2 linked regions of the Duganella zoogloeoides genome follow. The protein of the gene in region 2 binds, or shares a complex with, the protein of the main gene of each other region. Links are inferred from orthologs where the notes say so. Each region holds a gene or a part of one and is shown on either strand. Other genes may lie near its edges.

Region 1 (3,717 bases), 550 kb from region 2 along the record:
GCCACCCGCATGGACATCGGTACCGACGTCAACTACGGCACCCTGACCCGCGCGCTGGTCAAGCACCTGACCGACTCGCACGGCGCCACCGTCAACCTGCGTACGCAAGTGGAAGACATCAAGCGCGGCACCGACGGCAACTGGAACGTCACCGTCAAGAACCTCGATACCAACGCCGTGAAAACCGTGCGCGCCAAGTTCGTGTTCGTGGGCGCCGGCGGCGGTTCGCTGCCGCTGCTGGAAAAATCGGGCATCCCGGAAGCCAAGGGCTACGGCGGCGTACCGGTCGGCGGCCAATGGCTGGTGACCACCAATCCGGAACTGGTGGAAAAGCATGCCGCCAAGGTGTACGGCAAGGCGTCGGTCGGTTCGCCACCGATGTCGGTACCGCACCTGGACACCCGCATCATTGACGGCAAGAAAGCCCTGCTGTTCGGACCTTTCGCAACGTTCTCGACCAAGTTCCTGAAAAACGGTTCGTGGGTGGACCTGCCAGCGTCTATCGGCACCGGCAACGTGCGTCCGATGCTGCAAGCCGGCTGGGATAACATTCCGCTGACCAAGTACTTGATCGAACAGGTCATGAACTCGCCGGAAGACCGCCTGGCCACGCTGCGTGAATACCTGCCGGAAGCGAAGATGGAAGACTGGACCTTGCAAAACGCTGGCCAGCGCGTGCAGATCGTCAAGGACCTGCCGGAAAAAGGCGGCGTACTGCAGTTCGGTACCGAAGTCGTCGGTTCGGCCGATGGCAGCATCGTGGCCCTGCTCGGTGCTTCGCCAGGCGCTTCGACCGCGCCACCGATCATGATCAAGGTATTGCAAACCGCGTTCAAGGCCAAGCTGGCCACGCCGGAATGGGATGCCAAGATGAAGGCCATGGTGCCATCGTATGGTCAAAAGCTGAACAACGACCCGGTGCTGGCTAACAAGATTCGCCAGTACAGCAGCTCGGTGCTGGGCCTGAAAGCGTTCACGCTCGATGAAACCGGCAACGCGCAGCCAGGTCCGGCCGTGGTGCCGGTGGCAGCCGCCAACTAAGCCAGGCGCTACAGTAAAAAGGCCACGCGATGCGTGGCCTTTTGCATTGGGTAAACGATTTATCCGATGAGCGGATGCCTGGCGGACGCTTATCGGATACGCCGGCGGATCGCCTCGACGTACGCCAGCCCATCGGGCGGCGTGCCGTTGCGCTGGGCGGTCCAGATCATCTCCCCCAGGCATTCCATGATTTCGTGCTGCGCCGCGTGGGCGTCGTCGAGCTTGAGGGTGAGGGCGGTGGCGGCATCGCGGATGCCGGGCGGCTGGTCGATCGAGATCTGTTCGTCGATGGACAGGTGCATCGACAAGTGCAGGAACGGGTTGGCCTGCGCGCCTTCGACCGAATAGTTGCGGCCCAGCGCGGACTCGACGTCGGCCAGCACGTCGTGGTGTTCGGGGTGGTGGCGCACCCAGTCGGCCGCCATCGCTTCGAGCGGGGTCAGGATGTCATTGGCGCGCTGCTTGCGGAAAACCTCGCAAAAGAAGCGGCGCACATCGTCGGATGAGGGATTGAACATGATGGCGACATTGTACCCCCACCAGCATCGAGATGCCGGTGAAGGTATTTTTGTCAGACCTTAGCTGCCGGTCTTGATGATCGCAGGTGGCGCGCCGATGGCCGGCGGTTCGGCGACCTGCGCCGATACCTGGGCGCGGCGCTCCACTTCGGCGCCGGCACCTGCACCCGCGCGGGGCTGACGCAGGTAGCGCGAGCCATGGCGGCGCTCGTGGCCGTTGGGCGGCCAGGTGAGGAACCGTGACAGTTCCTGCAAGGCGCGCTGGTACACATCGCGCTTGAACTCGATGACAACGTCGAGCGGCACCCAGTACTCGTGCCACCGCCAGGCGTCGAACTCGGGGTGGTCGGTCAGGCGCAGATTGACGTCGTTGTCGCGCGCACACATGCGCAAAAGGAACCAGATCTGCTTCTGGCCACGGTAATGGCCGCGGATTTCCCGCTTGATAAAATGGTCGGGCACCTCGTAACGCAACCAGTCGCGGGTGCGACCGACGATCTTGACGTGCTCGGCCCGCAAACCGATTTCTTCCTCCAGCTCCCGATACATCGCCTGCTCAGGCGTTTCTCCGTACTTGATACCACCTTGTGGAAATTGCCATGAATGCTCGCGCACCCGCTTGCCCCACCACACCTCGTTCTGGGCGTTGAGCAGGATGATGCCGACGTTGGGCCGAAACCCTTCACGATCCAGCATATTGCACCTCAAACTTTCTGCGACTGAGCTCCCTGCTTATATTTTTGCCCACAAAAAGACGCTTCGGCGGGAATTCCGCGGTACGAAATCGGTCGAAGGGCCATGTATTGAACGCATTTGTATAAAGTATGGACGCATCAGCCAGCTAATCCTTTAAAATTAGGTTGATTATAACTCTCTCTTTTTAAAAAGAATTCACCGTATGCGCGCCTCACGTTTTTTTATTTCCACGCTTAAAGAAGCACCAGCCGATGCAGAGATCGTCTCCCACCAGTTAATGATGCGTGCAGGCATGATCAAGCGCCTCGGTTCGGGCATCTACACGTACATGCCGATCGGCCTGCGCGTGATCCGCAAGGTCGAAGCCATCGTGCGCGAAGAGATGAACCGTTCCGCCGCTGTCGAACTGCTGATGCCGCTGATTCAGCCGGCCGAGCTGTGGCAGGAGACGGGCCGCTGGGACAAGATGGGCGCCGAACTGCTGCGCGTCAAGGACCGCCACGGCCGCGAATTCGCGTTCCAGCCCACGGCCGAGGAAGTGATTACCGACGTCGTGCGCTCGGAGATCAAGTCCTACCGCCAGTTGCCGTTGAATTTCTACCACATCCAGACCAAGTTCCGCGACGAACGCCGTCCACGCTTCGGCCTGATGCGCGGCCGCGAGTTCACCATGAAGGATGCGTACTCGTTCGACCGCGACGTGGCCGGCATGCAAGCTTCGTACAAGATCATGTATGACGCCTACGTGCGTATTTTCAACCGTTTCGGTTTGAAGTTCCGTGCGGTAGCGGCCGATAACGGCGCCATCGGCGGCACCGGTTCGCACGAATTCCACGTGATCGCCCACACCGGCGAGGACGCGCTGGTCTATTGCGCCACCTCCGACTACGCCGCCAACATGGAAGCGGCCGAAGCGCTGCCAGCCACCGCCGAGCGCGCAGCTGCCGCCCAGGCGCTGACCAAGGTCGCCACACCGGATGCCACCAAGTGCGAACTGGTGGCCGCCCAACTGGGCCTGCCGCTGGCGCACACCGTGAAAACCCTGGCGCTGACCGTGGAGACGGAAAAAGACGGCAAAGTGACTAAACAGTATTTCATGTTGTTGCTGCGCGGCGACCATGAACTCAACGAGATCAAGGTCACCAAGGTGGCCGGCCTGGCCGGTCACCGCTTCTCGACCGAAGAAGAAATCGCCGAAGTCTATGGCTGCGTGCCCGGCTACCTGGGTCCGATCGGCACCAAGGGTCCGGTCACCGTGGTGGCCGACCGCACGGTTGCCAACATGGCTGACTTCATCTGCGGCGCCAACGACGCCGGCTACCATTACACGGGCGCCAACTGGGGCCGCGACGTGGCGGAACCAGCGATTGTCGCCGACCTGCGCAACGTGGTCGAAGGCGATGTATCGCCGGACGGCCAGGGCGTGCTGACCATCGAGCGCGGTATCGAAGTCGGTCACGTG
Region 2 (3,800 bases):
CAATCGGGCACTAAAACAGCTCTAGCCTACAAGCGCGGGCGGGGTGCTCGATTTGTGAGAGATCAAGCCGTGGCGCGGTTTTCCTAGGATGTGGCGTGGATCGCACGCTACACTGGACGACAACTCCGCACTTCCCAACCTTCTGTTCCTGATCAATCTTTCCCCGCCTAAACGATGGTCAATCACGATGGTCAATCGAGCTGAACTAGGCGTCATCCGTGGCGCGCGCGCCGGCGATCCCGCTTGCCAGCTGGCCCTGGGCAAGCTGTACCTGTTCGGCGGCGCCAGCCTGCCGCGCAACATGTCCACCGCGCTGCACTGGCTTAACCGCGCGGCCCGCCAGCAGCAGGCCGAAGCGTGGATGCTGATCGGCAGCCACGTGCCGTTCGAGCATGCGCGGCACTGCGTGGACGAGGTGTTGCCGTGGTACGAGCGCGCTTTTGCGGCCGGGGTCGAGCAGGCGGGACTGGTGCTGGCGCAACTGGCGCCGCCGAATTACATCGACATGCAGGAGGCCTTGCCACGCAAGGCGCGCTTTGACGTGCTACCCGACGGGTCTGCCTGGGATGGGCTGGTGCCGCTGCATCGTCGCGTGCTCGCCGCAGTGCCGCAAGAACCGTCCGCAGAAAACCGCGAACGGGCCGCGCAGGCGGGCGAGCGCGCGGCGCAACTATCGCTCGGCTTGTGGTTTGCGCGCCTGCAGCGCGATGGCAGCCGGCAGCTTGATGGCATCGCCACCGTCAACTTCAAGCGCGCGATCCGCTGGCTCACGCTGGCCGGCGAACAGGGCGATTCCGATGCCTGGTTTGCGCTCTCGCGCATCTACATGAAGCCGGAGTTTTCGCAGCGCAGCGTGGCCGAAGCGCAGGTCTGCCTGGAGCGTGCAGCCGAGCTGGGCCATCGAAACGCGCAGCGCGAGTGCGGCCTCTATGCGTGGCGTCACCGCCGCCACGCAGCCGATGGCGACGTGCGCGCGATGTACTGGCTGCAGAAAGCGGCGGCCCAGGGTTGCGAGCAGGCACAGCGGCAGCTGGAGCGCATCGCCCTGGCGCCGCATGCGGACGCGTGGGGCCAGGCACTGCTGGCCCTGGCGCCGGCAGCATTGCACACGCTGGCCATGCGCCAGCCGCTGCTGGCAGCGCGCCTCACACTGGCGCGCGCCTTCGGTTTGAACCGGGCCGAGGCGTTGTTACTTGATGTGAAAACGGCCGATCACGGCCATTGCCTGGTGGTCGATATCCGCGCCAGTTATGGGCGCAGCAAGCGCCGCCTGATTGCGCTGCGCACGGCGCAGGACCGGCAGCTGCTGGACCAGGTGGTGGCGCAGTTCGACCGGTTTGATGGCTGCCTGGAAGGGAATTACCGCCAGCGCTTGTACCGCCTCAAGACCTGCTTGCCGGCGCTGGCGGCCGAACCTTCGACGGCTTGAAACCGGCCGGCTTGAAGACCATCGACTTGAAACCGCCAACTTGAAACCCACCTGCTGGAGGTTCAACGGCTTGAAGCTCATAAGGCATGCGCAGCGCTGGCAGCCTGGCTAGTTAAATCTCGATCTCGCCCTCGAACACCGTCACCGCCGGCCCCGTCAACAGCACCGGCTCACCCTCGCCAGCCCAGCTGATCGACAGCTGCCCGCCGCGCGCATCGACCCGTACCGGGCTGTCGAGCACGCCACGGCGGATACCGGCCACCGCGGCCGCGCAGGCGCCGGTGCCGCAAGCGAGCGTTTCGCCCACGCCGCGCTCGAACACGCGCAGTTTGACATGCTGGCGGTCGAGCACCTGCATGAAGCCGGCATTGACGCGGTTCGGAAAACGCACATGGTGCTCGATCAGCGGGCCGGTCAGTTCCACCGGCGCCGTCTCGACGTCATCGACGATTTGCACCGCGTGCGGGTTGCCCATCGAGACCGCCGAAATGAGCACGGTTTCGCGCGCGCCGCCCAGTTCCAGCAGCAGCGGCCACAGCGTATCCTGCGCCTGGGCTTCGCCCTGCAAGCCCTCGGCGTCGAACGGCACCCTGGCCGGCTCCAGCACGGGTGCGCCCATGTTCACGGTGATGCTGCCATCGAGTTCGAGGCGCGGCGCGATGATGCCGGCCTTGGTTTCCACCGTGATGCTGCGCTGGTCGGTCAGGCCTTTTTCCGCCACGAATTTGACGAAGGCGCGCGAGCCGTTGCCGCATTGCTCCACTTCGCCGCCGTCGGCGTTGAAGATGCGGTAGCGGAAATCGCAACCGGGTTGCGTCGGCTTTTCCACCAGCAGGATCTGGTCGGCGCCCACGCCGAAGCGGCGGTCGCCCAGCAACTGCCACTGCGCCGGGGTGAAGTCGATGTGCTGGTTGATGCCGTCGATGACCACGAAGTCGTTGCCGGCGCCGTGCATTTTGGTGAATTTGAGTTTCATAGTTTATTTACGACGTGGATACAACGATGGTTCGCCATTCGGGCGGGTCTTGAAGCGCTTGTGCGTCCAGAAATATTCGGCCGGTGCTTCGCGCACGCGCTCCTCGATGAACTCGTTCATGCGGCGGGTGGCGGCCACCATGTCGGGGCCGGGGTAATTGTCCCACACCGGGTAAAATTTGACACGCCAGCCCTGGTAATTCGGCAGGAACGTGGCGATCACCGGCATCACCTGGGCGCCGGTGGTGGCGGCGATGCGCGCGGTGGCGGTCAGGGTGGCCGCGTCGATGCCGAAGAACGGTACGAACTCGGCGTCTTTCTCGCCGAAGTCCATGTCCGGCAGCATGAAGTACGGCAGCTTGTCGCGCAGCGCGCGCAGGATCGGCTTGATGCCGTCCTGGCGCGTGAACAGTTTCACCGGCTTGAAGCGGGCCCGGCCGGCGCGCAGCACCTGGTCGAACGCAGCGTTCTTTTGCGTCACGTACATCGATGACGCGCTGGCCACCATCGCGATCGACGCGCCGGCCACGTCCAGGCACACGAAATGCGGGCACAGCAAAATAGTCGGCTTGGCCGTCATCTCCGCCACCGGCACCGGGCCCGGCTCCACGGTGATCAGGCGGTTCAGGCGCGCTTCCGACGCCCACCACAGGATGCCGCGCTCCCAGATGCTGCGTGCATAGGCCTGGAAGTGCTGGCGCGCCAGCGTTACCCGCTCGGCCTCGGTCAGCTCCGGCATGCACAGGCGCAAGTTGGTCAGCGTGATCTCGCGCCGCGCGCGCAGCAAGATAAACAGCAGGCTGCCGGTGAACTTGCCAAAGCGGCCCAGCACGGGCAAGGGCAGCCAGTGCAGCAGCCACATCAATCCGAGTACTAACTTCATGCTGCTTCTCCAGTCTGTGGCGCATCGATGCCGTGGGGTACCTTGTAGCGGTTGTAGCTCCAGTAGTACTGGGTGGGATTACGCGCGATCAGGTGCTCCATCGCGGTGTTGATCGCCTGCGCCTGGCTGGCGGTGTCGCCGGCCAGCGATTCGGTAAACGGCACGAAGTGGATCACGTAGCCCTTTCCGCCCGGCAGGCGCTCGGCATACGTGACGATCACGGTGGCGTTGCCCATCTGCGCCAGCTTGGCGGGCAGGGTCATGCTGTAGGCGTCGCGGCCGAAGAAGGTGGCCCATACGCCTTCGCCTTCTTGCGGCACCTGGTCGGGCAGCAGGCCGATCGGCTGGCCTTTTTTGAGGAATTTGGCCAGCATGCGCACGCCGCTCATATTGGCCGGCGCCAGCAGCAGGTTCTTGCGCGCGCGCGCCTTCGATCAGCGGCTTCAAGGCCTCTTTTTTCGGCGGGCGGTACATCACCATCAGCTCGGTGCGCAGGGCGATTTCCTGGGCCAC

What was found.
Region 1: the proteins of dapF (region 2) and SR858_RS22585 are in contact, whole or in part, in a solved structure (PDB 5YGU), measured with the Escherichia coli proteins. The link is inferred for Duganella zoogloeoides from one-to-one orthologs.

The regions. Positions count from the first base shown.
Region 1 is NZ_CP140152.1:5,117,029-5,120,745, reverse strand. The notes cover bases 438-3,275. They hold SR858_RS22585 (RNA pyrophosphohydrolase), read right to left. Parts: upstream 2,256-3,275; coding sequence 1,620-2,255; downstream 438-1,619. Other genes in these bases: SR858_RS22580 (proline--tRNA ligase), read left to right, coding at 2,458-3,275; SR858_RS22590 (DUF1841 family protein), read right to left, coding at 1,131-1,559; mqo (malate dehydrogenase (quinone)), read left to right, coding at 438-1,041. Outside these bases: more of mqo, read left to right, coding at 1-437; more of SR858_RS22580, read left to right, coding at 3,276-3,717. UniProt on the Escherichia coli protein: Master regulator of 5'-end-dependent mRNA decay.
Region 2 is NZ_CP140152.1:5,671,947-5,675,746, reverse strand. What follows is about bases 474-3,394. They hold dapF (diaminopimelate epimerase), read right to left. Parts: upstream 2,406-3,394; coding sequence 1,542-2,405; downstream 474-1,541. Other genes in these bases: SR858_RS24885 (LpxL/LpxP family acyltransferase), read right to left, coding at 2,409-3,287; SR858_RS24895 (tetratricopeptide repeat protein), read left to right, coding at 474-1,429. Also shown: more of SR858_RS24895, read left to right, coding at 188-473. UniProt on the Escherichia coli protein: Involved in the succinylase branch of the L-lysine biosynthesis and in the biosynthesis of the pentapeptide incorporated in the peptidoglycan moiety. Catalyzes the stereoinversion of LL-2,6-diaminopimelate (L,L-DAP) to meso-diaminopimelate (meso-DAP).